Regions from separate parts of the Aminobacter sp. BE322 genome, predicted to be linked through region 2. Evidence: predicted binding sites of a transcription regulator. Region 2 holds the regulator's gene; each other region holds the start of a gene.
What was found. Region 2 encodes PhoB, which activates phosphate uptake and scavenging genes when phosphate is short. Its sites were predicted from a motif close to TGTCATNNANCTGTCAT; they were not measured.

Region 1 (7,395 bases), on a different contig from region 2:
TTGGGAAAGCCCGGACGTGACGACCTTCCTCGAGCTGTTCGTGGTCAACACCGAGATCGGCGAAAAGGTTGCAGGCAGCGCGAACTGGCTCTTGAATGCCGTCCAGCGCGTCCGCCATTGGCTGCACGACAACACCCGCACCGGCTCGAAGCGCAACATTTCCGCGCACTACGACCTCGGCAACGGATTCTACAGCGAGTGGCTCGACCCAAGCATGACCTATTCGTCCGGCCTCTATGCGACCGGCGCGAACGACCTCGCCGGCGCACAGGCGGAAAAATACCGTGCCCTGGCGCGCGATGCGGGCATCGGCCCCGGCGACCATGTCCTCGAGATCGGTTGCGGCTGGGGCGGCTTTGCCGAATTCGCGGCGCGGGAGATCGGCAGCAAGGTCACGGGGCTCACCATCAGCCGCGAGCAGTTCGATTTCGCGCAGAAGCGCATCCAGGACGCAGGTCTCGCCGACAGGGTCGAATTGAAGCTGCAGGACTATCGCGACGAGACCGGCAGCTACGATCGCATCGCGTCGATCGAGATGTTCGAGGCGGTGGGCGAAAAACACTGGCCAACCTTCTTCGCCAAGATGAGGCAGTGCCTGCGCCCGGGCGGCACGGCCGGCCTGCAGATCATCACCATCAACGAGACAGCCTACCCGCTCTATCGCAAGCGGCCCGACTTCATCCAGCGCTATGTGTTCCCGGGCGGCATGCTGCCCACGCCGGAACTGCTGAAGTCGCTCGGCGCCGAGCACGGGCTCGACTATTGGCGCGAACGCGTATTTCCACAGGACTACGCGCGTACGCTGGCGGAATGGCGAACCCGGTTCTGGTCGTCCTGGGAGCGCATCGTGCCGCTCGGCTTCGACGAACGCTTCAAGAAGCTCTGGGAGTTCTATCTGCACTATTGCGAGGCGGGATTCCGTGCCGAATACATCGACGTGAGACAGGTCGTCTACAAGGCCTGATATTCGCAGCTGCCAACCAGACTATATTCGGATCGACGACATGAACCCGCCGGAATTCCGTCCTCAAAACGACGGACTATTCTTGAAATCAGAGGCTACGGGTCGAGCCTCGGAGCCAATCAAGACATGCGCGGGCGAAATATCTTCCTTCTGACCTTCCTTGCCGCTGGCGGCGCCATCTATCTCAACAACAGTTCGCTGCTTTCGAGCCGGCCCGCCGGCAAGCCCGTGATCCTCGCCCATCGCGGGCTCGCGCAGGAATTCGAGCGGGCCGGCCTGACCGCCGAGACCTGCACCGCCGAACGGATGCTGCCGCCGCGCCACGACTATCTCGAGAACACCCTGGCCTCGATGGAAGCTGCCTTTGCGCTCGGCGCCGACGTGCTGGAACTCGACGTGCAGCCAACCACCGACGGCCAGTTCGCCGTCTTTCACGACTGGACCGTCGACTGCCGGACCGAAGGCAGCGGCCGGACCCGCGATCACTCCATGGCGGCGCTGAGGCAGCTCGACGTGGGCTATGGCTACACGGCGGACGGCGGCAAGACCTTCCCTTTCCGCGGCAAGGGCATAGGCCTGATGCCGTCGCTCGACGAGGTCTTTTCGCGCTTCCTCGACCAGCGCTTCCATATCAACGTCAAGAGCAACGACGCGGCGGAAGGCAAGGCCCTTGCGGCCTATCTCTCGAGGCTTCCGGCCGAACGGCGCGCCGCGCTCGTCGTCATAGGCGGCGATGCCCCGGTCCGGGCAATCGAGGAAGCCCTGCCCGATATTCGAACGGTGAGCAAGGAATCGCTGGTGCGATGCCTGTTGCGCTACGAAGGACTGGGCTGGACCGGCTATGTGCCGGATGCCTGCCGCGGCACCACCGTGCTCGTCCCGGTCAATTTTGCGCCCTGGCTCTGGGGCTGGCCGGACCGCTTCCTCGACCGCATGGAAAGTGTCGGCACCAGCGTCTATCTGCTCGGGCCCTACGGCGGCGGCGGATTCTCGGATGGCATCGACGATCCGGCCACCGTCGACCGGCTGCCCGCGGGCTACTCGGGAGGCATTTCGACCGACCAGTTGGACGCGATCGTCCCCGCCGTAGCCAGGCGGGAGCTCTGAGGAATGTGCAGGGAGCGGCCGGCCAGGCGCGGCCGCTCCGGGGACGGTCCGGTCAGAGAGTAATGCGATACTTTGCAAAACCCTCGGCGCCCTCGCCGACCTGCTCGATCTTCACGGCCTTGATCTCGGCGAGGTGCTGCTTCGCCTTCGGACCGGTCTCGAAGATCACCGAAGCGCCCTGCACGGGCGCGAACGACCAGTTGGAGTCGGCCGATGGATTGATCGTGCCCTGGTCGACGATGTAGCGCACGATGACGTCGCGGTTGGTGTCGGGCGCCTCGAATATCACCTTCGAGGCATTGATCTCAGGAAAATTGCCGCCGCCGCCGGCCCGGTAGTTGTTGGTCGCGACGACGAATTTCGCTGCCGGATCAATCGGTTTTCCGCCGAACATCAAGTCGACGATGCGATTGGAGCCGGCATTCAGCACGGTGCCCTTGGAATCATATTTGGGCGGCTGGGCCAAGTCGACCTTGTAGGTCACGCCGTCGATGACGTCGAAGTTATAGGACGGGAAATCGGCATTGATGAGCGGCTGGTCCGCCTTGCCCGGCTCCACCTGGTTGAAGATGCCGGCCGACATCTCGAGCCATTCCTTCACCTGCGCGCCGGTGATCGCCACAGCCTGGACCGTGTTGGGATAGAGGTAGAGGTCGGCGACGTTCTTGATCGCAACGTCGCCGGCCGGCACATCGGTGTAGTAGTCCGGCCCGCCGCGTCCGCCGGACTTGAACGGCGCCGCGGCCGAGAGTACCGGCAGGTCCTTGTGCTCGGTGTCCTTCAGCATGTCCTTGATGTACCAGATCTGCGCCTGGCTCACGATCTGCACCGACGGGTCGTCGGCGACCAGCGCGAAGTAGGAATAGAGCGGCGCGGACGTCTTGCCGACGGGCGTGCGCACATAGGCGATCGTCGCCTCGTGCTCCTCCTTCACCGCGGCCTCGACCGAAGCCCGGCTTTCCACCGTCGGAACAACCTTCTTGTCGACGCGCTTGAAGATCGGCCGTGCCTCGCTGGTCGAACTGACCACCTTCCAGGCATTGCCGTCGCGCTCCAGCATCAGGTCGATCAGCCCGAGATGCGAGCCCCAGAACCCGCCCATCACGCCCGGCTTGCCGTTGATCGTGCCCTTGGCATTGTCGACGCCGGCAACGCCCTCGAATTTCGGGCCGGGGAAATCGAGATGGCTGTGGCCGGTGACGATGGCGTCGATACCTTCCACGCCGGCGAGCAGGATCGATGCGTTCTCCAGGTTGTCGCCGGCAGCCGGCGTGCCCATGCCCGAGTGAGCGAGCGCGATGATGATCTCGGCACCCTCTTCCCTCATCTGCGGCACCCACGCCTGAGCCGTCTTGACGATGTCGCGGGTCATCGCCTTGCCGCCGAGGTGCTTGGCGTCCCAGGTCATCACCTGGGGCGGCACGAAGCCGATCAGGCCGATGCGGATCGGCTGCTCGGCGCCCGCGCCGTCCTTCAGCTTCTTGTCGACGATGACATAGGGTTTCAGGAACAGCTCGTCCTTGGTGGCGTCGGCGGCGAGCTGGCCCTTGGTCAGGTTGGCGCAGACGAAGGGGAAGCTGGCGCCGTTGAGCACTTTGAACATGTAGTCCAGGCCATAGTTGAACTCGTGGTTGCCGAGCGTCGAGCAGTCGTAGCCCAGCGTGTTCATCGCCTTGATGATCGGGTGGATGTCGCCGTCCTTCATGCCGCGCTGATAGGCCATGAAGTCGCCCATCGGGTTGCCTTGCAGGAAATCGCCATTGTCGAGGAGGATGGAATTCGTCGCCTCGGCGCGGATGGCGTCGATGATCGAGGCGGTCCTGGCCACGCCCATCGTGTCGTTCGGCTTGTCGGCATAATAGTCGTAGGGGAAGACATGGACGTGAAGGTCCGTGGTTTCCATGATCCTGAGATGCGCTTGGTTGGCCTGCGCGCGCGCCGAGAACGGATGCAGCATCACGATCGCGCCGGCGGCCGCGGAGCCGGCAAGGAAGGAACGTCGAGAAATCGGGTGAAGCATGCTGGACATTTTCACTCTCCAGGGGAAATGAACTGACAGTATTCAGCCGGCGTAAGAAAGATGAAATCTTGCGCCAATTTCTGCGCAAGTCCAGCGGCTCGATGTAACAGCCCCGTGACGAGGCTTGGGGAATGGATTGGTCCAGCGAGGCCGACCCAGCCATGTACCGAGGCCGGTCTTTCCGCCCTAAAAATGTCAGGCCAGGTCCGGACGCATGCCCATGGCGGTGCGGTCGATCACTTCGCGCAGCGCGAAGGAGGAATTGATCTTGGTGACGTGCGGCATCGCCGACAGCCACTCCTTGTGGATGCGCTCGTAGTCGGGCAGGTCGCGCGCGGCGATGCGCAGGATGTAGTCGTATTCGCCCGACATCAGGTGGCAGGACAGGATGTTGGGACAGCGCTTCACCGCCACCTCGAACTCGCTCAACGTCTTCTCGAACTGGCCGGACAGCGATATGTGCACGATCACCGTCATCTGATGGCCGAGGGCCGCGTTCGAGAGCCTGGCGTGATAGCCGCTGATGATGCCCGACTTCTCGAGGTTGTCGAGGCGGCGCGAACAGGCGGACTGCGACAGGCCGACCCTGTCGGCCAGCGCCGCATTGGGCATGCGGCCATCCTTCTGGAGCGCGTCCAGAATGGCGATATCAATCCTGTCCAGCGGCATTCTTCGAATTTCCTTCGACAATTCCAGCGAACGACGCAAGGATTATCGAACGCAGCCCGCGTGCGCAACTCATTTCGCAAACATATTCGAGCCGATTCGTGATCCACTTCCTACATAGGGAACAAGAGCCCGAACGGCTGCGGAGGAGCGAGAAATGCGTGTTGGCTGCCCCAAGGAAATCAAGAACCACGAGTACCGCGTCGGACTGACTCCCGGCTCGGTCCGCGAATATGTCGCCCACGGCCATGAAGTGCTGGTCGAGGCCGGTGCGGGTGCCGGTATCGGTGCCGACGACAACGCCTATCGCGCCGCCGGCGCCCATATCGCCAAGACGGCGGAGGAGGTCTTCACCCGCTCCGACATGATCGTGAAGGTCAAGGAACCCCAGCCCAGGGAATGGGCACAGTTGCGCGAAGGCCAGATCCTGTACACCTACCTGCACCTCGCTCCCGATCCCGATCAGACCAGGGGGCTGCTCGCCTCAGGGGTCACGGCGGTCGCCTACGAGACGGTGACCGACGACCGCGGCGGCCTGCCGCTGCTGGCGCCGATGTCGGAGGTCGCCGGGCGGCTGTCGATCCAGGCGGGCGCCACCGCCCTGCAGAAGGCCAATGGCGGCCGCGGCGTGCTGCTCGGCGGCGTGCCCGGCGTGCTGCCCGGCAAGGTCGCCGTGATCGGCGGCGGCGTTGTCGGACTGCATGCCGCCCGCATGGCTGCCGGGCTCGGCGCCGACGTCTCGATCATCGACCGCTCGATCCCGCGCCTGCGCCAGCTGGACGACATCTTCGGCGGCCGCGTCCATACCCGCTATTCGACGGTCGAGGCGCTTGAGGAAGAGTGCTTCTCGGCCGACATCATCGTCGGCGCGGTCCTCATCCCCGGTGCTGCGGCGCCGAAGCTCGTCAGCCGCGAGATGCTGTCGGGCATGAAGAAAGGCGCAGTGCTCGTCGACGTCGCCATCGACCAGGGCGGCTGCTTCGAGACCTCGCATGCCACGACCCACGCCGACCCGACCTACGAGGTCGACGGCATCATCCACTACTGCGTGGCCAACATGCCGGGCGCCGTGCCGGTTACCTCGGCGCACGCGCTCAACAACGCCACGCTGCACTACGGCCTGGCGCTCGCCGACCGCGGTCTCAAGGCGCTCGCCGACGAACCGCATCTGCGCAACGGGCTCAACGTGCATCGCGGGCGGATCACCAACCGCGCCGTCGCCGAGGCCCTCGGCTACGAAATGATCGACGCCAAGGCAGCACTGGCGGCTTAAGAGCTTGAATTGCTTCAAGACAAGCCCGCCGCAGCGATGAGGCGGGCTTTCGTTTTGTTCGGTCAGGCCTCTGCTGCCAATTCGATGCGGCACTGGTAGCAATTGTTCCTGGCCGAGCGCATGTGCACGTACGCAACGTCCGAGCGCACCAGCAACTCATGGGCTTTGGCGACGATCTCCGGCGTCGGCGTCACCGCCCCGGTGCCATAGACGATGCGGTCGTTGGCACCGTAGCCGCGCAGGATGTAGTCGCGCGTCTTGCCGAACAGTTCGGGAAGATCGGCGGTTTCGTCTGCGCGCGGGCACGCCTCGGCATGGAGGAAGATCGGACCGGTCTCCGCATAGGGTTGCAGTTCGGGAAATGGCCGGTAGGCCAGTATGAGATACGGCTCGCCCGCGGCCACGTTCTTCAGGCAGTGGCGGCAGGGCACGCCGTCGCCATCGGAAACGCGGCACTCCGGAACCATGCCGTACGCATCCGGCGCCCCACTCTGCAGCGCTCTCACTTCGTCGGTGGGCAAGGCCTTGAATTTCAGGGTCATGGCGGCGGTCCTGTTGGTGCGACCCCGGCAAGCTAGGCCGAGCCCAAGGGGGCGCCCACCCGATTCCCGCTAGACCGACAGGGTCTCATCCATCAGCGCATCCAGCACCCGCACCTACCACTCTGATCGTCATCTCGCCCCGATATGAATAAAGCCCGGCTTTGGCAAGCCGGGCTCCAAGCGGATCGAACCGTTCCGTGTCAGCGGATGAAGTCGTCGAAGCGGCGCAGGGTCACGCGCCGATTGCGCCAGTTCTCGTTCTGGGTCGGCACCAGCAGGAACTCCTCGCCGTATCCGACGGTCTCGAGCGCGTAGCCCGGAATGCCGAACTCCCGCACCAGCGTCCGCCTGAGCGAGGCGGCGCGGCGCTCGGAAAGCGCCTGGTTGGACGCAAAGGAGCCGACGGCGTCGGTATGCCCCTCGATCAGCACGCGCGTTTCGGGGTCGCGGCGCAGGATGCGATTGAGAGCGTTGGCGATGTTCTCGACCTTGCCATATTGCGAATAGGGAATCTCGGCCGAGCCGAAGCCGAAATTGATGGACTGGATGTCGATCGAAGGCGCCATGCGGCGCAGGTCCGGCCGGCGCTTGAACTCGCGTATCGTCACGCGCTGGTTGGGCTTGAGCTTGACCGTCGGTGCAGCCTCGAGCTGGCGCTCGATCTGCGCTGCCGAAGGCGTGGTCGCCTGTGCGGCGGCAAAGGATGGCACAGCGATCAAGGCAATCAGCGCAGCTGCCATGGTGCGGCGGTTCAGCATCAATATTCTCCTTTCACTTCGACATGACGTCGAACCCAATGGCCGGGAAGATGCCAGAAGCAACC
Region 2 (7,395 bases):
TCGTTTTCGCCATCGTGCTTGCCATAGGCCTGGCTGCGTTCGTGATCGGCCGGCAGCGCGCCGTCGCTCAGGACGACGGGACGGTCAAGGCGCATTCGCGGCCGCACTATCACGGCTGGTGGGCGTTCCTGACCGGCGTCGTGCCGGCGGTGATCTTCCTCGCCTCCTGGGACGTAGGCGCCAACGCCTATCTCAACAGTTTCGTCCATGCCGCGCTTCCCGCCGACGTCGCCGACGGCACGGTGGCGCATGAGGACCTGGCCGCCGGGCTGGTGAAGAGCCTCGCCAGCGGGCTCGACCGCCTCGACGACAAGGAGCGGGCGGCGCTGCCCGCGACCTTCGCCGAACTGCAGCCGATGCTCTCGGCCAAGGGCGTCGCGCTGGCGCCCGACACGCAGGACTACATGATCCCGATCGCGGTCGAGGCCAACCGCACCGCCGACCGGCTGAACCTGATTTCCGCGATCGTCTCCATCGGCCTGGCGCTGGTCGGCTCGATCTACGGGCTGAGCCGGATCAGCCCGCGCACCCGGGCGCGTAACAACGTCGAAAAGATCATGCTCTGGGGCCTGGTCGGCGCCTCCACCATCGCGATCGTGACCACGATCGGCATCGTGCTGTCGATGCTGTTCCAGACCATTTCCTTCTTCGAGAAGGTGCCGCCGATGAGCTTCTTCTTCGGAACGGTCTGGGATCCGCGCTTCGCAGCCGCCGGCGCCGGTGGCGCGGAGGGCCAGTTCGGCCTGATCCCGCTTCTCGCCGGCACGCTCTACATCGCCTTCGTGGCGCTGCTGGTCGCGGTGCCCATCGGGCTGATGTCGGCCGTCTACATGTCCGAATACGCCGCCCCCAGGGTGCGCGCGCTGGTCAAGCCGGCGCTTGAGCTGCTCGCCGGCATCCCGACCATCGTCTACGGCATCTTCGCGCTGGTGACCCTCGGACCGTTCCTGCGCGACATCAGCGCTGCCCTTGCCGGCGGCGCGCCGTTCATCCAGGCGCAGTCGATCCTGACCGCCGGCCTGGTGATGGGCGTCATGCTGATCCCGGTCGTCTCGTCGCTCTCCGACGACATCATCACGGCGGTGCCGCGCGCCTTGCGCGACGGTTCGCTGGGCCTCGGCGCCACGCGCTCAGAGACCATCAAGCGCGTCGTCCTCCCGGCCGCGCTGCCGGGCATCGTCGGCGCCATCCTGCTCACCGCCTCGCGCGCCATCGGCGAGACGATGATCGTGGTGCTGGCGGCCGGCGTGGCGGCCAACCTGACGCTCAACCCGTTCGAGGCGATGACGACCATCACCGTCAAGATCGTCAACCAGCTGACGGGCGACCTCGAGTTCAACACCCCGCAGACGCTCGTCGCCTTCGCGCTCGGCATCACGCTGTTCGCGCTGACCTTGGTGATGAACATCGTCGCGCTCTACATCGTCCGGAAGTACCGGGAGCAGTACGAATGACCGATATTTCGCTCGATACGCTGACCAGTTCGACCGCGCCCGCGCGCCGCGACATCGGCCTCAGGAAGCGCTACGCCGCCGAACGCCGGTTCCGCCTCTACGGCGTGCTGGCGATCGCCGTCGGCCTGGCGTTCCTGGCGATCATGCTCACCTCGATCGTGACCAAGGGCTACACCGCCTTCTGGCAGACGACGGTGACGCTGCCGATCACCTTCGACGAGAAGATCATCGACCCCGACAACAAGCGGGCCACCGATCCGGACGTGCTGGTCACGGCCAACTATCCCAAGCTCGCCGAGAACGCGCTGATCGAAAAGCTCGGCATCGACCCCAAGGACCGCGCCGCGGTGCGCAAGCTCAAGGGATTCCTGTCCGAGGGCTCGCGGGTGCAGCTCCGCGCCATCGTGGCGGCCGACCCCTCGGTGATCGGCACCACGCGCGACGTCGACATCCTCGCCGCGGCGAACATGGACTCGGCCTACAAGGGCCAGATCGACCTCAGCGTGCCGGAAAGCCGCCGCAAGGTTTCCGACCAACAGGTCGAGTGGATGAACAAGCTCAAGGCCGAAGGCGCCATCAGCGAGCATTTCAACACCGGCCTGTTCAGCTTCGGCGCCTCCAGCCGTCCCGAGAGCTCGGGCCTGGGAGTGGCCATCATCGGCTCGTTCTTCATGATGGGGATCGTGCTCCTGCTCGCCCTGCCCATCGGCGTCGCCGCCTCGATCTATCTCGAGGAATTCGCCAAGAAGAACCGCTTCACCGACCTGATAGAGGTGAACATCAACAACCTCGCCGCGGTGCCGTCGATCGTCTTCGGCCTGCTCGGCCTCGCCGTGTTCATCAATTTCCTCGGCCTGCCGCGCTCGGCGTCCTTCGTCGGCGGCCTGGTGCTGACGCTGATGACGCTGCCGACGATCATCATCGCCACCCGCGCAGCCCTTGCCGCCGTGCCGCCGTCGATCCGCTCGGCCGCGCTCGGCCTCGGCGCCTCGAAGATGCAGATGGTGTTCCAGCACGTGCTGCCGCTGGCCGCGCCCGGCATCCTGACCGGCACGATCATCGGCCTGGCGCGCGCGCTGGGCGAGACGGCACCGCTGCTGCTCATCGGCATGGTGGCCTTCGTGGCCGACTATCCGAGAACCCCCTTCGACCCGGCGACGGCGCTGCCGGTGCAGATCTACATGTGGGCGAACGAGGCCGAACGCGCCTTCGTCGAGCGCATGTCGGGCGCCATCATCATCCTGCTGGTCTTCCTCATGGCCATGAACATCGTCGCCATCGTTCTCAGGCGGCGTTTCGAGCGGCGCTGGTAGGCGTGGACAAGGAGCACCCCTCTATGAACATCATGAGCGAGAAAACCCTCGAAAACGCGGTGAACGCCGAGATGAACAGACCCAACGAACTCATCAAGATGCGCGGCGACAAGGTGACCGTGCACTACGGCGAGAAGCAGGCGCTCTTCGGCGTCGACCTGGACGTGCGCGAGAACCAGGTCACCGCGCTGATCGGCCCGTCGGGCTGCGGCAAGTCGACCTTCCTGCGCTGCCTCAACCGCATGAACGACACCATCGACAGCGCCCGCGTCGGCGGCAAGATCACCCTCGACAGCGAGGACATCTACGATCCCAAGATCGACGTGGTCGAGCTGCGCGCCCGCGTCGGCATGGTGTTCCAGAAGCCCAATCCGTTCCCGAAGACGATCTACGAGAACGTCGCCTACGGCCCGCGCATCCACGGCCTCGCCAAGTCCAAGGCCGATCTCGACCAGATCGTCGAGAAGAGCCTGCAGCGGGCAGCGCTCTGGAACGAGGTCAAGGACCGCCTGCACGAAGCCGGCACCGGCCTTTCCGGCGGCCAGCAGCAGCGGCTGTGCATCGCCCGCGCCATCGCCGTGTCGCCCGAGGTCATCCTGATGGACGAGCCGTGCTCGGCGCTCGATCCGATCGCCACCGCCAAGGTGGAGGAGCTGATCGACGAGCTGCGCGAGAACTTCACCATCGTCATCGTGACCCACTCGATGCAGCAGGCGGCGCGCGTGTCGCAGCGGACGGCGATGTTCCATCTCGGCTACCTGGTCGAGGAAGGCCCGACCGACAAGATGTTCACCAACCCCGACGACAAGCGGACGCAGGACTACATCACCGGCCGCTTCGGCTGAGTGAACGCCGCTCCGATCACAAAGACGAGGATACGATCATGGGCGAGCACACAGTCCGGTCCTTCGACGAGGAACTCCAGCACGTCGACCAGGTTATCCGCGACATGGGCGACCTGTCGGCCACGATGGTGGCGAACGCCATCCGCGCGCTGCTTTCGTCCGACCAGCCGCTGGCGCAGAACGTCATCGCCGACGACACCATCATGGACGCCAGGCAGCGCGATCTCGACAACAGCGCGATCACGCTGATCGCCAAGCGCCAGCCGATGGCGCAGGACCTGCGTGCCGTGGTCGGCGCGATCCGCATGGCGGGCGACCTCGAGCGCATCGGCGATCTCGCCAAGAACATCGCCAAGCGGGTGGGCGCCGTCGGCCAGTCGGCGATGCCGCGCAACCTTTCGCACTCGATCGACGCCATGGCGCAGCTGGTGCTCGGCCAGGTGCGCGGCGTGGTCGACCTCTATGTCGCGCGCGACGCCGAAGGCCTCAAGAACCTGCGCGCGGACGACCAGAAGGTCGATGTCCAGTACACGGCCGTGTTCCGCGAACTCCTGACCTACATGATGGAGGATCCGCGCAACATCACCGCCTGCACGCACCTCCTGTTCTGCGCCAAGAACCTCGAGCGCATCGGCGACCATGTCACCAACATCGCCGAGAACGCCTATTTCGTGGTCACCGGCACGCAGCTGCCGCTCAATCGGCCGAAGGTCGACGAAACCACGTCGCCCGTCTCGGCCTGACATCTTCCGCAACCGCATGCGTTTGGCGCGGGGGCGCTGCACAGGTTAAATCAGCGCATGGTCCGAACCGGGCCGTGCGCCAGGACAAGGTACTGACGATGATCGCTCCCAAGATCATGGTCGTCGAGGACGAAGAGCCCCTCGGCGTGCTGCTGCGCTACAACCTCGAGGCCGAGGGCTACCAGGTGGAAGTGGTGACGCGCGGCGACGAGGCCGAACTGAGGCTGCAGGAAAACGTGCCGGACCTTTTGGTGCTCGACTGGATGGTGCCGGCACTTTCCGGCATCGAACTCTGCCGGCGGCTGAGGATGCGCCCCGAAACCGAACGGCTGCCGATCATCATGCTGACGGCGCGCGGCGAGGAGAGCGACCGGGTGCGCGGGCTTTCCACCGGCGCCGACGACTACCTGGTGAAGCCGTTTTCGACCCCGGAGTTCATGGCGCGGGTGAAGGCGCTGCTGCGCCGCGCCAAGCCCGAGGTGCTGTCTTCGGTGCTCAAGGTCGGGGACATCGTGCTCGACCGCGAGTCGCACCGGGTCTATCGCAAGAAGAGCGAGATCAAGCTCGGGCCGACGGAGTTCCGCCTGCTCGAATTCATGATGCGCCATCCCGGCCGCGTGTTCTCGCGCAGCCAGTTGCTCGACAATGTCTGGGGCGAGACGATCTACATCGACGAGCGCACCGTCGACGTGCATGTCGGGCGCCTGCGCAAGGCCGTCAACAACGGCCGCATGCCGGACGTGATCCGCACCATCCGCGGCGCCGGCTACGCCATCCGGGAAGACTGACGGCCGTCCCGGAGCGGCCGGCATGGCGTCGGCTGGACGATCAGCCTTGGCCAGTGTCCTAATGTCACAGCGGGCGCGCTTCGCGCGCCCGGAGCGTTCGGGCGAGGCACCGGCGCTGTCGCACGGACGCGTGGCGCCCTCTGCGCCGCCATGCCATTCCAGCCCTTTGTGGTGCTCAAATCGCCGCAGTTCGACGCGTTTGTCCTGACGCTGTCATGAATATAAATTCGAATCTTCCCGTTACTGTATGCTTTATGCTCAAAACAATATCCACATCTCCCGCAACGATTCCGTGATGGTGACCGTAGCGGATGTTCTTGAGATGACAATTTTTTGATTGGGGAAATACTCAAAATTGCCACTTTTCATGCTAGCTGGGGCACCGTGCGTAACTTGCTCTCGGCCATTTTCCTGGTGGTGGTCACCATCCTGAACGGACTGTCCCTCGAACGGGCAGCGGCCGAAGGCGTGAACTTTTCAATCGAGCTGCCGAAGGTGCCCGCGCAGGCGGAAATCACCGCCATTGCCGACGAGTGCTTGCCGTCCCCGGACCGCTGCACCGTCGAATTGTCGGCCGAAAGCCTCGCCAGCCTGCACTGCCTGGGCGAATGCCCTGCCTGGCTGACCCATGTCGAGCCTGCCGCGCCGTTCCGTGCCGCGGCTCTGATGCTGCTACCAGATCTCTTGCTGCGCGTCGGGTCAACCGCGTCGCTGTTACGGCCACCCATCGCTGCCTGATTTTCAGCCGATCGCTCCTCGGTCGACGCCGACGAAGCCGTTCGAAATCAGCTGCGAAGGGGAAGAGGATGACCTCCCGAACCCGCCCGTCGCCGCCCGCCCGCCTTCGCGTGGCAATTGCGCCGCGAAATGCCGGATCGTGCCAAGCGCGCATGCGCCGTCATCGATCGGCTGATCGGTGCCAATGGTTGCATTCGCATGACCACGACCGGGGCCGACCTCCCTGACCCCGTGTCGCCCTGAATGAAAGAAATGAGTCCAGGAGACTGCCTAATGAACACAGACACAATAGAAACCAGCGCCGCGGAGCCCATCGCGGGCGACGGCCCGGCATTGAGCCGCCGACGCTTTCTCACCGGCGCGGCGAGCCTGGGGACCCTCGTGGTGTCCGGCTGCGTCAGCACCCAGGAATCGGCCGCGCCGGTGGCAAAGGCGCCGGTCGAACCGGCGCCGGTCGCCGACGCCAATGCCCTGGCGATGTACGGCCCGCTCCCGAACGAGCGGTTCCCCATTCCCGCGGTCGACCTGAAAAAGGTGCCGAGCCGCTTCTATCGGCGGCAGGTCGACTACGTCACCGAGGAGCCGGTCGGAACGCTCGTCGTCGATACGGAGAATTTCTACCTTCACCTCGTCCAGCCGGGCGGCAAGGCCATGCGCTACGGCGTCGGACTTGGCCGGGCCGGATTCACCTGGGCGGGCAGGGGCCGTATCGGCTGGAAGCAGGAATGGCCGAAGTGGACGCCGCCGGACGAGATGATCGCGCGTCAGCCAAATCTCGCCCAGTGGAGCGCCGACCGGGGAGGCATGCCGCCCGGCCTGACGAACCCGCTGGGAGCGCGGGCCCTCTACGTCTTCCAGGGCAAGGTCGATACGCTGTACCGCGTCCACGGAACGCCGGAGTACTGGACCATCGGCAAGGCGGTTTCGAGCGGCTGCGTCCGCCTGATGAACCAGGACATCATCGATCTGTACGACCGGGTGCCCAGCCAGTCTCCCATACTCGTGCTGGGCGACCCGACCCAACCCCACACCCACGAGGTCGCCAGCGGCAGCGGGCCCGCCCCGCAGGCCGGCTGATACGACGGTCACCCCTGAGGTCCTCGCCGGGCGGCTGCGAATTGCCGCCCGGCAGACATGGAGCAGATCCGACATGAATGCCCGCATCATTGCCTTGGGGCGCGGAACCGCCATCGGTTGGCACGGCCGCGCCATCCTGAAGGGCGCAGCCACGGCCGCGCTGACCTTCGCCGCGCTCGGAACCGTTTCGGCACTCTGGGACAATCCGTTCTTTGTCCGGATGACCGCCGTCGCGGGTTGGGAATTGCCCGCCCTGGTGGTCATGTCGGCGTTGTCGGGGCTCTACATCGCCGTTCGGCGCCCCGTCTGCTCGGCACGCCGCGCGGGGATAGGCGGCGTCACGGGCTTCATCGGCATCGCCTGCCCGACCTGCAACAAGATCCTCATGCTTCTGTTCGGGGGCGAATTCCTGCTGATGTGGTTCGACCCGATCCGCC
Region 3 (7,395 bases), on a different contig from region 2:
GGCTGAGGTCGTGGCGGTGGAGCGGGTTATAGAAAAGGTTCGCCGCGTCGAAGCCCGGATCGCCCAATAGCCCCTTGGGGTCGATCGCCAGCCAGCCGCGCGCGCCGAGCAGGATGTTGTCATGGTGCAGGTCGCCATGGAGCACGCGCAACTCATACGGATTTAACAGCAGGCGCTCGGCAATCACGGCAGCCTCGACATAGAGGCTGTCCACGCCGGCGTCGCGGTCGGCCCGTGCCTTCTTGAACAGGCTTTCGTAACGTTGCCGGAGCGGCTGCAGGTCGGCGGGAGGAGGGGCATCCGACGGCGAGAACAGCCGCGCCAGCACCTCGTTGGCGATGTCGGTGGCGTGGCGGTCGCCTTGCTCGTTCAGCTCATCGGCCAGGAGCCGGTCGCCGGCATGTTCGAGCAGCATGTCGTGCCCCTCGAAGCCGAGCAGTCGGATCGCGCCGACACCATCGCGCCAGCTGAGATAATGTGCGCCGCGCAGCTCGTCGGCGACGTCGTCGAACGGCTTCAGCGCCTTGACGATCGCCGGGCCGCCATCGGCCAGCCGCACCTTCCAGATACGGCTGGAGAACGTTTCTGCAATGAGCTCAGGGTCGCGGACGTTCCAGTGAGACGGAAGGACCGCCTGGTCCATTCAGTGATGCAGCCCGAGCATCAGGTCGAGGTTCTGCACCGCCGCACCCGAAGCACCCTTGCCGAGATTGTCGTAGACGGCGATCAGCAGTGCCTGCGCGCGGCTGTCGTTGGCGCTGACGTAGAGCTTCATCTTGTTGGTGCCGTTGTAGATCTCGGGCTGGATGTCGCCGCTGCGCTCGAAGTCGACGAGCGGGGCGACCTCGACCACGCCGCCCTTCAGGCCGGTATAGTGGTCGGCGAGCACGGCATGCAATTCCTTGCCGGTCGGCACCTTGGCGAGGCGGCCGAGCTGCAGCGGCACGACGGTGATCATGCCCTGGGCGAAGTTGCCGACGGCCGGCTGCATGATCGGGTCGTGCGCGAGCCTGGCATAGGCGCGCAGCTCCGCCACGTGCTTGTGCTTGAGCATCAGCCCGTAGGGCAGGAATTCCGGCGAATCCTCGCCCTGCGCTTCGTAGTCCTCGATCATCTGCCGGCCGCCGCCGGAATAGCCGGAGATGCCGTTGATGGTGACGGGGAAGTCGGCCGGCAGCAGGCCGGCGGTGATGAGCGGACGCAGGCCGGCGATCGGGCCCTGGGGCCAGCAGCCGGGGTTGGCCACGCGCTTCGAGGCGGCGATCGCCTTCGTCTGCGCCTCGTCCATCTCCGGGAAGCCGTAGGTCCAGCCGTCGGCCACGCGATGCGCCGTCGAGGCGTCGATCACCCGTGTCGTGTCGTTTTCGATGAGCGCCACGCTCTCCTTCGCCGCGTCGTCGGGCAGGCACAGGATCGCCACGTCGGCGGCGTTGAGGAACTCCTTGCGCGCCGCCAGGTCCTTGCGGCGCTCGACGGGCACCGAAATCACCTCGATGTCGTGTCGCCCTGCGAGCAGCGACCTGATCTGCAGACCGGTGGTGCCGTGCTCGCCGTCGATGAAGATTTTCGGTTTCATGTGCCTGTCGTTCCGTCGAAAAATAAGCAGTGTCAGAGGCTTGTGGCCAAATTCGGACTCTGGCTCGAAAGTCCTTGAATCGTCGTCTCAGCCATTCCCGCGTGCCTTTCGTTCGGCCAGCAGGCCGAGATAGTGCATGGCGACCGTCGAGCCGGCGATCGCCGTAATATCGGCATGGTCGTAGGCCGGCGCAACCTCGACGATGTCGGCGCCGACGATGTCGATCTGGTTCATCTGGCGCAGCACCGACAGGATCTTGGCCGAGGACGGCCCCCCCGCCACCGGCGTGCCGGTTCCGGGCGCATAGGCCGGGTCGAGGCAGTCGATGTCGAAGGTCACGTAGGTCTTGCGGCCGCCGGTGCGCTCGACGACGGCATAGGCGATGTCGGCGGCGCGCATCTCCTCGACTTCGTGGCCGTAGAGGATCTTGATGCCGCAGTCGTCGGGCGCGTGCGTCCGGATGCCGATCTGGATCGAGCGGTCGGGGTCGATGATGCCGTCCTTGACCGCGCGCGCCACGAACGAGCCGTGGTCGATGCGCTTGCCGTCGTCCGGCCAGGTGTCCTGGTGGGCGTCGAACTGCACCAACGCCATCGGCCCGTGGATCGCCGCATGCGCCTTGAGCACCGGCCAGGTGACGAAATGGTCGCCGCCAAGCGTGAGCAGGAAGGCGCCCGACTTCAGGATCTTCGCAGCTTCCCGTTCGATCGCGGCCGGCGTCTTCTGGTGGTTGCCGCTGTCGAGCAGGCAGTCTCCGTAGTCGATGACCGCGAGGTCGTCGAACAGGTCGCGCTGGAACGGATACTGCGGGTCGCAGTCGAAGATCGCCGAGGCGCGGCGGATGGCCTGCGGGCCGAAGCGCGCGCCGGGACGGTTGGTCACGGCTGCGTCGAAGGGAATGCCCCAGACGACCGCGTCGGCACCAGTGACGTTCTTCGAATATTTCCGCCGCATGAAGGACAACGCGCCCGCATAGGTCGGATCACCCGAACGGCCCTTGGCGTTCCGTGCGGTGAAGGCGTGATCGATCGACGAAGCGGGCATGGGCAGTCTCCTATCCGGTCTTTCGCAATTCGAGGGCGCAAGAACTACAGAAGCCGGGCTGAACATGCCAGCCCCATGGCGAAACCCGTGTGATGGCGGCCTTCATCGCCCTGTCATGCGCGCTTCACGCCCGTGTCATCGCCATTGCCTAGGAGATTGCCGGCAACCACGGGCACGGAGCGATTCCCATGCGAGCGGTTCTGGCAGGCGCGCTGTTGTTGTTGTTGGGCCTCGGTATCGAGGCACAGGCGGCTTCGCGCGCCGAGGCGATTCTGGAGCGCTTTGGCGACGCCAACCAGTGGCGCGACCATGTGATGGTCGTGGCTCACAGGGCCGGCGGGCTGCAGGACGGCAAGAAGCGCTTCGCCGAGAATTCGCTCGCCGCCCTGCGCGATGCCATCGCCGTCGGCGCCGAAATGGTCGAGATCGACGTTCGCCGGTCCAGGGACGGCGAACTGGTCGTCATGCATGACAGCTGGCTCGACCGGACCACGAACTGCAAGGGCGAGGTCGTTGCCCGCACCATGGACGAGCTGCGGCAGTGCCGCCTCGTGGTCGAAGGCACCGGCGAAGTGACGTCCGAGCCGGTGCCGACGCTGCGCGAATTGCTCGCCGTCGCCAAGGACAGGATCCTCGTCAATCTCGACAACAAGCTGGAGACCGCCGACCTCGTCGACATGGTGGCGCTGGCGCGCGCCATGGGCATGGAGGCGCAGGTCGTGGTCAAGGCGAACCTGTGGAACGCAGAGCGCCTGGCCACGGTCAAGGCGACGATGGCGCGCCTGGGCAATGGCTTCCAGTTCATGCCGATCATGGCCGACGACGCCGTCCGCGATCCCGCCTTCGTCGAAGCGGCCGGCAAGGCCTTCGCCGCGCGTGCCGTGGAGATGATCGCCTGGCGCGGCGATGCCGCGAGCATGACGGAGACCGGCGGGCCGCTGTTCTCGGCGCGCGTGCGGGCGGCCTCAGTCCGCGGCAACTGGCACATCTGGGTCGACACCCACGCCATCGTCAACAAGCCCGGCGGCTATCTCTCAGCTGGCCGCGGCGACGAGCTCGCCGTCGCGGCAGGTTTTCCGGGTGAGGTGTTCGGCTTCTGGGCGGACCGCGGCGCCACCATGATCCAGACCGACGAGCCCAGGGCCGCGATCGACTGGCTGGCTGCCAACGGCTATCGCGTGCCTTATGCCGATCTGGAAGAGCCGGTGGCTTCCGTCGCAGGGCAGGCCGCCCTGCCACAATCGCCGACCAACTGACTGCCGCTCCGGCCGCTCTGCCATTCGCTGGAATTGCGCAGAGGCTTGCGTCGCATAAATCTCGCCCGATGTGGTCGGGCGACAAAATAGAAAAGGCCGCCCGGGGGCGGCCTTTCCAAAACTCTGGTCCTGCGAAGCTTAGCGCTTCGAGAACTGGAAGCTACGACGGGCCTTGGCCTTACCGTACTTCTTACGCTCGACGGTACGGCTGTCGCGGGTCAGGAAGCCGCCCTTCTTGAGCACGCCGCGCAGCGCCGGCTCGTAGTAGGTCAGCGCCTTCGAGATGCCGTGACGAACGGCACCGGCCTGGCCCGACAGACCGCCGCCGACGACGGTGGCGATGATGTCGTACTGGCCGACGCGGTTGGCCGCGACGATCGGCTGGTTCAGGATCATCTGCAGGACCGGACGGGCGAAGTAGGCGCCGAATTCCTTGTCGTTGACGACGATCTTGCCGGAGCCGGGCTTGACCCAGACGCGGGCGATGGCGTCCTTGCGCTTGCCGGTGGCATAGGCGCGGCCGCTCTTGTCGAGCTTCTGGACGTGGACCGGAGCAGCCGGCTGGGCGGCGGCGACGGTGCCGAGCTCTGCGAGCGAGGAAAGATCAGCCATTATCAAGCCCTCTTGTTCTTCGCGTTCAGCGCGCCGACGTCGAGCGTCACGGGCTGCTGAGCGACATGCGGATGTTCGGCGCCTGCATAGACGCGGAGATTCTTCATCTGGCGACGGCCGAGCGGGCCGCGCGGGATCATGCGCTCGACGGCCTTCTCGAGCACGCGCTCGGGGAAGCGGCCTTCGATCAGCTGGCGAGCGGTGCGCTCCTTGATGCCGCCGGGGTGGCCGGTGTGCCAGTAATACACCTTGTCGGTGTACTTCTTGCCGGTGAACACGACCTTGTCGGCGTTGATGATGATGACATTGTCACCGTCGTCGACATGGGGCGTGAAGGTGGGCTTGTTCTTGCCGCGGAGGATGTTGGCGACGAGCGATGCGAGACGGCCGACGACGAGACCTTCGGCGTCGATCAGCACCCACTTCTTCACCACGTCCGCAGGCTTCTGCGAAAAGGTTGCCATGGTTACATGCTTTCGTTTGGGACCTTCCGGAGAAGGCGTTTCTTGTTGCTTTCATTGGCGAGAAGCCGGAGCTGCGCGCCAATAACAAAACGGCGGCCATTGCGGGCCGCTGCTTCGGTTCGGGCTTATAGGCGAGGTTGAACCGGGCGTCAAGCTCGCCGAAGATGAGGTTGTGGCAAAAAATTAAGAAAAAACAATATGTTGGTGATGTGGTATTATTTTACCGTATCATTTGAACGCTTCGGCGGGATCGAGTAAGTCCCGGTCGCGTGCGCCACAGTGTGCCGGTCGGGCCCGGCGACGATGTCGATGTCGAACACCATCAGGCTCTTGCCGAGCTTCAGGATCCGGCAATGGCCGTCGATCGGGCCTGCCTCGGCCTTGCGCATGAAGTTGATGTTGAGGTTGGTCGTCACCGACAATGCGTCGGGCCCAGCGTGGGTCAGAACGCAGACATAGCCGCCGATGTCGGCGAGCGTGAACAGCGAAGGGCCGGAAACCGTTCCGCCGGGCCTCAGGTGCCTTTCGTCGGCATGCAGCCGCACCGTGCAGCCGCCCGGAAAGACGTCGACCGCCTGGTAGAAGTCGTAATGCTCGTTGAGCTGTGGGTAGACGCGTCTGAGCAGCTCGTCGACCTGCATTGCGTCCAGCATCGGCTTCAGTCCGTTCTGTTCCGGCATTGCAATTCCATCCCAATTTCCGGAAACTGCGGTTCCGGCATCATCATGGTCCCACGGCATGCGCCTCGATCGGGCGCCAGCAAGGCACGATTGGGAACCGCGGATCAAGCCCAGGCGTATATGGCTTTGGTCGAAGCCGGCGTTTTTCCGCTGGCGCACCCGTTGGAGACAGGAATGGCAGAAATCGTCACCATGAAGCGCGGCGTCTCGGAAGGACCGGTCCTGTCCACTTTCGACAAGGGCGTCCTGCGCCTGGTACTGGCCAATCCGCCCGCCAACGCGCTTTCCTTGGACACGATGGCGGCCCTTCAGGAACGGCTCGACGCCGCCCGCGACGACGCAGCCGTGCGCGTCATCGTCCTTGCGGCGTCGGGCAAGCTGTTCTGTGCCGGCCACGACCTCAAGGAAATGACCGCGCACCGCGCGGATGCCGATCGCGGCCGTGGCTTTTTCGAGCTCACGATGTCGCGCTGTTCGGCCCTGATGCAGACGATCGTCCGGCATCCGAAGCCCGTGATCGCCGAGGTCGACGGGGTCGCCATGGCCGCCGGCTTGCAGCTGGTCGCCAGCTGCGACCTCGCCATCGCCTCCGACCAGTCCAGCTTTTCGACGCCGGGCGTCAATATCGGCCTGTTTTGCTCGACGCCGATGGTGGCGCTGTCGCGCAACGTCTCGCGCAAGCAGGCGATGGAGATGCTGCTCACCGGCGAGACCATCGACGCGATCACCGCCCGCGACTTCGGATTGGTCAACCGCGTCGTGCCCCGGGAGTACCTGAATCAGATTGTCGGCAAATACGCCCAGACCATTGTTTCGAAATCGCCTTTGACGCTCAAGATCGGCAAGGAGGCGTTCTATGCCCAGGCCGAGATGGGGCTGGCCGAAGCCTACGACTACGCCGCGCGGACAATGGTGGAGAACATGCTGGCCAAGGATGCGGAGGAGGGCATCGGCGCCTTCATCGAGAAGCGCGAGCCGGAGTGGAAGGGAGAATAGCTTGGAAGCGCGGATTTCGCTCGTCACCCTCGGCGTCGACGATCTCGATCGCGCCGTGCGCTTCTACGAGGCGATGGGGCTGAAGCGGAATCAAACCATCACCGAAGGGGTGGCGTTCTTCCAGATGGGCTGTCTGGTCCTGGGCCTCTGGGGGCGCGACCAGCTCGCAGCAGATGCCGGCGTCGCCGCCGGCAAGGCCGGCTTCTCCGGCGTCTCGCTCGCCTACAACACGCGCACCGAGGCGGAAGTGGACGAAGTGCTGGCCAATGCCGAGCGGGCCGGAGGGAGCATCGTCAAGCCGGCGCAGCGCGCCTTCTGGGGCGGTTGGTACGGCTACTTCGCCGACACCGAGGGGCATCTCTGGGAGGTTGCGTACAATCCCGACTTTCCCATTGCCGAGGACGGTGGCATCTCGCTGCCCTGAGCCCTTGTCCGCCCTTCCAGGCAGTCCGGATAGTTGAGGCGGCCCTCGGTTTGCGCCGTCTTTCGGAAGGCGCTATCCGGGAGGTCCGAACGGGGACGAGCCATGAACCACGACGCCTATGACGACGGCTACATCGCCGGCATCCTGGATACGGCCCGGACGATTGCGGTGGTCGGGGCCTCCGCCAACGACGTCAGGCCGAGCTACTTCGTCATGAAGTACCTGATCGGCAAGGGCTACGAGGTCTACCCGGTCAACCCGGGCCATGCCGGCAAGGAGATACTCGGGCGCATGACCTATGCCAGCCTCGCCGAAATCCCCGTCGCCATCGACATGGTCGATG
Region 4 (7,395 bases), on a different contig from region 2:
TCATCCAGTCGACCAGCACAAACTTGTCGGACACCACCGCATCGAGACGCCCGTTGGTCAGGTCGGCCATGGCTTCGTCCTGCGTCGGATAGAGTTTCACGTCGGCGCCGGCCTTGGCATACTTGTCCTCGGCGTAGATGGCCTGGGTGGTCGAGGCCTGAGCGCCGACGGTCTTGCCGTTGAGCGCGTCCGGCTCCGGCGAGGTCAGGGTCGTGTCCTTCAGCGCCACCAGCGCCAGCGGCGTGGTGTAGTACTTGTCGGTGAAGTCGACCTGCTGCTTGCGCTCCTCGGTGATGGTCATCGAGGCGATGATGGCGTCGAACTTGCCGCCCTGCAGTGCCGGGATGATGCCGTCCCAGTCCTGCGTGACCCACTCGCACTCCACCTTCATCTGGGCGCAGAGCGCATTGCCGACGTCGATGTCGAAGCCGGCCAGCTTGCCGTCGGCCGTCAGGGTGTTGAAGGGCGGATAGGCGCCTTCCGTGCCCAGCTTGAGCTTGCCGCCTTCCTGCGCCGAGGCGGCGCCGACGCTCAGCAGAAGGGCCGCCAATGCGGCGGAGCATGCCAATCTTCTGGAAATCTGCATTTTCGTCTCCGTTGTCGAACCACTCTTTTCTTGGCGAGTGTTCCCACCTTTCAGCCAATCACAGAGGCCGGCAACGGACAAGCAAAGTCTTGACAAGGCCGGGCTACCTTAGGTCATGCGGAAGTGCTTGGACAACTTGAGGCCCTGCGCCTGGTAGTTGGAGCCGAGGTCGGAGCCGTACAGCGCGCGCGGGCGTGCCAGCATGTGCTCGTAGACGAGGCGGCCGACGATCTGGCCATGTTCGAGGATGAACGGCACCTCGTGGCTGCGCACCTCGAGCACGGCGCGGCTGCCGGTGCCGCCGGCGGCGGAATGGCCGAAGCCCGGGTCGAAGAAGCCGGCATAGTGGACGCGGAATTCGCCCACCAGCGGATCGAAGGGGGTCATCTCCGCGGCGTAGAGCGGCGGCACGTGCACGGCCTCGCGGCTGACGAGGATGTAGAATTCGTCCGGGTCGAGCACCAGTTCGCCCGAACCGTGGTTGTAGATCGGCTCCCAGAAATCGACGACCGCCTGAGCGGCACGCTTGTCGACGTCGACCAGGCCGGTGTGGTGTTTGCCGCGATAGCCGACGATGCTGCCCGGCTCGCCGCCGAGGTCGATGGAGAGCGCTATGCCGCCGCCCGAAATGTTGGGCGGATCGATGGCCACCAGCCGATCGGAGGCATGCAGCGCATGCAGCTCGGCCTCGGACAATAGCGCATTGCCCTTCCTGAAGCGGATCTGCGACAGGCGCGAGCCCTTGCGCACGACGATCGGGAAGGTGCGCGGGCTGACCTCGAGATAGAGCGGGCCGACATAGCCGGCCGGGATCTTGTCGAACTCCTGGCCGCGGTCGGTCATGACGCGGGTGAAGATGTCGAGCCGGCCGGTCGAGCTCTTGGGGTTGGCCGAGGCCGAGATGTCGGCAGGCAGGTTGAGCGCCTCCTGCAGCGGCACGATGTAGACGCAGCCGGTCTCCAGAACGGCGCCGTCGGCCAGGTCGATCTCGTGCAGCTTGAGCCGGTCGAGCTTGGCCTGCACCAGATGCCCCGGCCCCGGCAGGAAGCTGGCGCGCACGCGAAAGGCTTTGGCGCCGAGGCGCAGGTCGAGGCTCGCCGGCTGGACCTGGTCAGCCTCGAGAGGTGGCGCGGCCAGCGCGCCCGAAGCGAACAAAGCCGCGATGTCCTGGTCAGGAAGAATGCCCGACTGCCGCATTGGCCAACTCCTCTACAACGCCGGCCCGACCGTGCGGCAAGGACGCTGCGGCGCTCGATGCCCATGGACCCGGCCTTCGGACCATGCGCGTGGCCCAAAACGTTTAGTCGAGCCCGCGATTGACGCAAGCCGGGCTTGGGTCTAAAGGACCTTTATCCCGTGGTGATTTGGCCGGTCGGCTTGCAGCCACGTTAAACAAGTCGCTAAAGGGCCGCAGTTGGACCGGTTTGCGACTTCTCGCGGCCGGTTTTTTTGTATTTGGAAGTCGCTATGACCACCGACAAGACACGCAACTGGAACCCCCAGACCACCCTCGTCCACGGCGGCACGCTCCGCTCGGAATTCGGCGAGACGTCCGAAGCCATCTACCTGACCCAGGGCTATGTCTACGACAGCGCCGAAAGCGCCGAGGCGCGCTTCAAGGGCGAGACGCAGGGCTTCATCTACTCGCGCTACGCCAACCCGACCGTCGACATGTTCGAGAAGCGCATGTGCGCCCTCGAAGGCGCCGAGGACGCCCGCGCCACCGCCTCGGGCATGGCCGCGGTCGCCGCCGCCATCCTCTGCAGCCTCAAGGCCGGCGACCACATCGTCGCCGCACGGGCGCTGTTCGGTTCCTGCCGCTGGATCGTCGAGACGCTGGCGCCCAAGTACGGCATCCAGGCGACGCTGGTCGACGGCACCAGGATCGAGAACTGGGAAAGGGCTCTCCAGCCCAACACCAAGCTCTTCTTCCTCGAAAGCCCGACCAACCCGACGCTCGAGGTGGTCGACATCGCCGCCGTGGCCCAGCTCGCCAACTCGATCGGGGCGCGCGTCGTCGTCGACAACGTCTTCGCCACGCCGATGCAGCAGAAGCCGCTCGAACTCGGCGCCCACATCGTCGTCTACTCGGCCACCAAGCACATCGACGGCCAGGGCCGCTGCCTGGGCGGCGTGATCCTCTCCGACAAGAAGTGGATCGACGAGAACCTGCACGACTATTTCCGCCACACCGGTCCGAGCCTGTCGCCGTTCAATGCCTGGACGCTGCTCAAGGGCCTGGAGACGCTGCCGCTGCGCGTTCGCCAGCAGACCGAGACCGCCGGCAGGATCGCCGACTTCCTCGCCGGCCGGCCGGAAGTTTCGCGCCTCATCTATCCGGGCCGCGCCGACCACCCGCAGGCCGACATCGTTCGGAAGCAGATGAAGGGCGGTTCGACGCTGATCTGCTTCGACGTCAAGGGCGGCAAGAAAGCGGCCTTCGCCTTCGAGAATGCGCTCCGGATCATCCTGATCTCGAACAATCTCGGCGACTCCAAGAGCCTGATCACCCATCCGGCGACCACCACGCACAAGAACCTCACCGACGAGGCGCGCGCCGAACTCGGCATCGACGACGGCACGCTGCGCCTGTCGGTCGGCCTCGAAGACGCCGACGACCTGCTCAACGACATCGGCGATGCGCTGAAGGCCACCCGCTGAAGCCGGCAGGCAGGCAGAGCAGGAAGACAAGCAAGGGGTGCTCCGGTCGACCGGGGCGCCCCTTTTCTTCCGTCCTACGGCAGCTTGGTCTCGTAGACGTAGAGCTTGGTCTCGTTGTCCTCGGGCGCCGCAATCAGGCGGATGCCGGTTTCGGTCTTCTCGACCAGCACCGGATTGCCGGTGATCGACTTGCCCTTCTCCGTCCAGATCTGCACGGGTACCTGGAACAGGGGACGGCCTTGCTTGAGGTCGATCACGTCGATGCCACCGAGGCGGAACAGCTGTCCGTCCGGGCCCGGACGGTACTCGGTCAGGCCGGTGCAGACCGCCTGGCCCGGCTTCGCCAGCCCGCAGTCCTGATAGTCGATATAGTGCGAGGGATTGAGCGTGCGGGTCTTTTCGGGGTCGAGCGCCGCGTCCGGCACGGTAAGGTCCTCGGTCACCTTCCAGGTGTAGAAGCGGCGCGAACCCCAGCTGACGGCATGCAGCGTGCCCTGCTCGGCATCGTAGACGACGCCGCCGATGTGGTCGGGGAAGCGGAAGACCTCGGTGGCTTCCAGCGTCTGCGGATCGACGCGGTAGATGATCGACTTGCTGTTCGGGCGGTATTCGGCGACCGGCACCCACAGCCAGCGGCCGTCGTAGTCGATGCCGCCGGGATGGTAGATGGCCCCTTCGCCGAGCTTCACCTGGCCGATGAGCTTGCCGTCGGCGTCGAGCTTGAACAGATGCCCGGCGCCCTTGCCCTCGTCGCGGTCCAGGCCGTTCTGCGGCGTCTCGTATTTCTTGGTGCGCTCGATGATCTCGACCGACGACATGAACAGGGAGTCGCCGACGCGCGCAAAGCCTTGCGGATGGAAGGTGTCGAAGCCGAGCATCGAAGACTTGACGAGTGTCCACTCCGTGCCCCGGGTCAGCTTGCCGATGCTGTCTGCCAGGTCGGCGGCGCGGGCGGCCGTGCCGGCCAGGCAGACGGATGCGAGGAGGAGCGTGAAGAGACGTTTCATTGCAGTGATTCCTTGTCGATGGACGACGCGGAAATTCACGCGCGCGCATGACGCGCGGGTGACACATGGGTGTCGGTTATGCGAAACCCCGCCATGCGCCGATCACATTCGGCGTGGACAAGTCGATCAGTTGTTGACCGCCCGCGACAAGGGGCGGACCCTAGCGTGAAGGTCATGGAGCGCAGCATGTATCGCGCGGTCACCCGAAACATCGCCGTCGAGGTCGAGCCGTTCTACCTCGAGGAGCGGTCGGACCCTTCCGAGAACCACTACGTCTGGGGCTATCGCGTCACCATCGAGAACAATTCGGACGAGTTCGTCCAGCTCCTGTCGCGCTACTGGCACATCACCGACGCAGCCGGCAAGATCGAGGAGGTGCGCGGCCCAGGCGTCGTCGGCGACCAGCCCGAGCTCAACCCCGGCGACAGCTATCAATACACGTCGGGCTGCCCGCTCTCGACGCCGTCGGGCATCATGGTCGGGCGCTACACCATGCGCAACGAGGCGGGCGAGCTGTTCGACATCGCGATACCCGCCTTCTCGCTCGACCTGCCCAATGTACGGCACCGGCTGAACTGAGCTAATCGACTGCCGCGAACTCGCCCGGATCGAACTCGTAGGCCTTCGAGCAGAACTCGCAGTTGACGCGAATGCGGCCGCCTTCGACGCTGTCCTTGATCTCCTCCGCCGAGAAACCCTGCAGGATGCCGCGGATCTTATGGTCCGAGCACGAGCAGTTGTCGGCGACATGCACGCCCTCATAGACGCGCACGCCGTGCTCATGGAACAGGCGGTAGAGCAGCCTTTCGGCGCCCACGGTCGGATCGATCAGTTCCGTCGGCTCGATGGTCGCGACCAGCGCCAAGAGCTCCTGCCAGGCATTGTCCTCGGGCTCGGCCGCGATATCGCGCTCGTCGCCGTCGCCGCCATGGATGTCCTGCACCCTCCGGCGCTCGGGCGAGTCCGGCAGGAACTGGGCCAGCAGCCCGCCGGCGCGCCAATGCTCGCCGCCGCCCTCGCCCGGAAGCACCAGCTTGGCGACCGACAGGCGCAGGTCGGTCGGGATCTGCTCCGACTGCCTGAAATAGGTACGCGCCGCCTCTTCGAGCGAAATGCCGTTGAGCTCGACGATGCCCTGGTAGCGCTGGGTATGCGCACCCTGGTCGATGGTCAGCGCCAGGACGCCGGTGCCGAGCAGGTCCCCGGGTGCGGTCATGCCGGCCTTGATGGCCGCCTCGACGCGGTCGGCATCGAAGCGGGCATAGGCACGCAGCGAATGCGGCGTGGTGAAGTCGGCCACCAGCATGTCCACCGGCCCGTCGGTGCGGGTCTGCAGGATGAACTTGCCCTCGAACTTGAGCGAGGTGCCGAGCAGCACGGTGACCACGCAGGCCTCGGCGAGCAGCCTCGCTACGGGCTCAGGATAGTCATGACGGTCGAGTATCTGGTCGAGCAGGGGCCCGAGCTGCACGGTGCGGCCGCGCACGTCGAGCGGCTCCACCGCGAATGGAACGACGTGGTCGTCGCCGGCGAACCCGAACTCGCCGAGCTTGCGTTCGGTCTCAGTCACTGGATCTGTTTCCCATACAATGAATTCCGCGATCCGTCGGCCAGCCGGCGGTCGCAGAACAAGGCATCGATAGATTGTGTTGATCCCGCCCCAGATAGGGTCGCGGGATCAGTCATTCAAGCGCCGAGGCACCAGGCCAACACGGCCTTCTGTGCATGCAGCCGGTTCTCGGCCTCGTCGAACACCACCGAGTTGGGCCCGTCGATCACCTCGTCGGTGACCTCCTCGCCGCGATGCGCCGGCAGGCAGTGCATGAACAGCGCGTCCGGCTTGGCGTGCTTCATCAGTTCGGCATTGACCTGATAGGGCAGGAAGACGTTGTGGCCGCGGGCGCGGTGCTCCTGGCCCATCGACACCCAGCAGTCGGTGACGATGGCGTCGACGCCGCTGACGGCTTCCTCGGCATCGCGCGTCATCATCACCTTGCCGCCATTGGCGCGGGCCCAGTCGACATACTTCTGCTCGGGCTCGCTGCCTTCCGGCACGGCCATGTTGACGTTGAAGCGGAAGCGCGCCGAGGCTTCGAGCAGCGAGTGCAGCACGTTGTTGCCGTCGCCGGTCCAGGCAAAGGTCTTGCCGGCAACCGGGCCGCGATGCTCCTCGAAGGTGAGGATGTCGGCCATCAGCTGGCACGGATGGGTGTCGTCGGTGAGGCCGTTGATGACCGGGATGGTGGCGTTCTCGGTCAGCTCGAGCAGGCGGTCATGCGCCGTCGTGCGGATCATGATCGCGTCGACATAGCGCGACAGCACCTTGGCGGTGTCGGCGATCGACTCCGAACGGCCGAGCTGCATCTCGGTGCCGGTCAGCATGATCGTCTCGCCGCCGAGCTGGCGCATGCCGACATCGAAGGAGATGCGCGTGCGCGTCGACGGCTTGTCGAAGATCATCGCCAGCACCTTGCCCTCGAGCGGCTTGGATCGTTCGCCAGCTTTCAGGCGCGCCTTGCGCGCCGCCGCATCGTCCAGAATCCCGCGAAGGTCGCTCCCGGACAGGCCCGAGAGGTCGGTGAAATGACGAATTGCGCTGGTCATAAGTCGTCCTTGGTTTATCCGCCGTTGGCGGCGGCCTTGGAGAGGCTGGCGGCGCCGGCGCGGATGCGCTTCAGCGCTTCCTGGATGTCCGCGTCGGTGGTCGTGAGCGGCGGCAGCAGACGGATCACGTTGTCGCCGGCAGGCACCGCAAGCAGCTTCTGGTCGCGCAGCGCCATGTTCACCTTGGTGTTGGGCATGGTGCATTTGAGACCGAGCATCAGGCCGGAGCCTCGGATGTCGGAAATCACATCCGGGAACTCGTCGGCGATGGCCGCGAGCCCTTGCTTCAGGAGCAGCGCCTTGCGGCTGACCTCGTCGAGGAAGCCTTCTTCGAGCACGACATCGAGCACGGCGTTGCCGACCGCCATGGCGAGCGGATTGCCGCCGAAGGTGGTGCCGTGCACGCCCGGCGTCATGGCGCTCGCCGCCGCTTCGGTGGCAAGGCATGCACCCACCGGGAAGCCGCCGCCGATGCCCTTGGCGATCGCCATCAGGTCGGGCGCGACACCCGACCACTCATAACCATACAGCTTGCCG

Region 1: a site for PhoB is predicted at 4,195-4,211, ahead of J2X50_RS11775 (bifunctional 2',3'-cyclic-nucleotide 2'-phosphodiesterase/3'-nucleotidase). Genes of this name have one in related genera too.
Region 3: a site for PhoB is predicted at 2,732-2,748, ahead of J2X50_RS06580 (glycerophosphodiester phosphodiesterase family protein). Genes of this name have one in related genera too.
Region 4: a site for PhoB is predicted at 4,302-4,318, ahead of J2X50_RS17830 (DUF6454 family protein). Genes of this name have one in related genera too.

What each region holds. Positions count from the first base shown of each region.
Region 1 is NZ_JBNPXB010000006.1:129,487-136,881, forward strand. It holds gene J2X50_RS11765 (class I SAM-dependent methyltransferase) at 1-964, shown strand, start outside; gene J2X50_RS11770 (glycerophosphodiester phosphodiesterase family protein) at 1,091-2,071, shown strand; gene J2X50_RS11775 (bifunctional 2',3'-cyclic-nucleotide 2'-phosphodiesterase/3'-nucleotidase) at 2,124-4,100, opposite strand; gene J2X50_RS11780 (Lrp/AsnC family transcriptional regulator) at 4,287-4,760, opposite strand; gene ald (alanine dehydrogenase) at 4,915-6,030, shown strand; gene J2X50_RS11790 (DUF1203 domain-containing protein) at 6,093-6,572, opposite strand; gene J2X50_RS11795 (OmpA family protein) at 6,773-7,330, opposite strand.
Region 2 is NZ_JBNPXB010000005.1:227,402-234,796, reverse strand. It holds gene pstC (phosphate ABC transporter permease subunit PstC) at 1-1,454, shown strand, start outside; gene pstA (phosphate ABC transporter permease PstA) at 1,451-2,767, shown strand; gene pstB (phosphate ABC transporter ATP-binding protein PstB) at 2,791-3,612, shown strand; gene phoU (phosphate signaling complex protein PhoU) at 3,651-4,355, shown strand; gene phoB (phosphate regulon transcriptional regulator PhoB) at 4,454-5,143, shown strand; gene J2X50_RS10710 (hypothetical protein) at 5,528-5,881, shown strand; gene J2X50_RS10705 (L,D-transpeptidase) at 6,155-6,958, shown strand; gene J2X50_RS10700 (hypothetical protein) at 7,032-7,395, shown strand, end outside.
Region 3 is NZ_JBNPXB010000003.1:86,676-94,070, reverse strand. It holds gene J2X50_RS06595 (aminoglycoside phosphotransferase family protein) at 1-643, opposite strand, end outside; gene argC (N-acetyl-gamma-glutamyl-phosphate reductase) at 644-1,576, opposite strand; gene speB (agmatinase) at 1,664-2,620, opposite strand; gene J2X50_RS06580 (glycerophosphodiester phosphodiesterase family protein) at 2,809-3,876, shown strand; gene rpsI (30S ribosomal protein S9) at 4,015-4,488, opposite strand; gene rplM (50S ribosomal protein L13) at 4,491-4,952, opposite strand; gene J2X50_RS06565 (PaaI family thioesterase) at 5,168-5,632, opposite strand; gene J2X50_RS06560 (enoyl-CoA hydratase) at 5,807-6,628, shown strand; gene J2X50_RS06555 (VOC family protein) at 6,630-7,052, shown strand; gene J2X50_RS06550 (CoA-binding protein) at 7,155-7,395, shown strand, end outside.
Region 4 is NZ_JBNPXB010000013.1:67,798-75,192, forward strand. It holds gene J2X50_RS17815 (ABC transporter substrate-binding protein) at 1-586, opposite strand, end outside; gene J2X50_RS17820 (2'-deoxycytidine 5'-triphosphate deaminase) at 695-1,783, opposite strand; SAM riboswitch at 1,933-2,010, shown strand; gene J2X50_RS17825 (O-succinylhomoserine sulfhydrylase) at 2,054-3,247, shown strand; gene J2X50_RS17830 (DUF6454 family protein) at 3,322-4,254, opposite strand; gene apaG (Co2+/Mg2+ efflux protein ApaG) at 4,441-4,833, shown strand; gene J2X50_RS17840 (Hsp33 family molecular chaperone) at 4,835-5,824, opposite strand; gene argF (ornithine carbamoyltransferase) at 5,941-6,858, opposite strand; gene J2X50_RS17850 (aspartate aminotransferase family protein) at 6,873-7,395, opposite strand, start outside.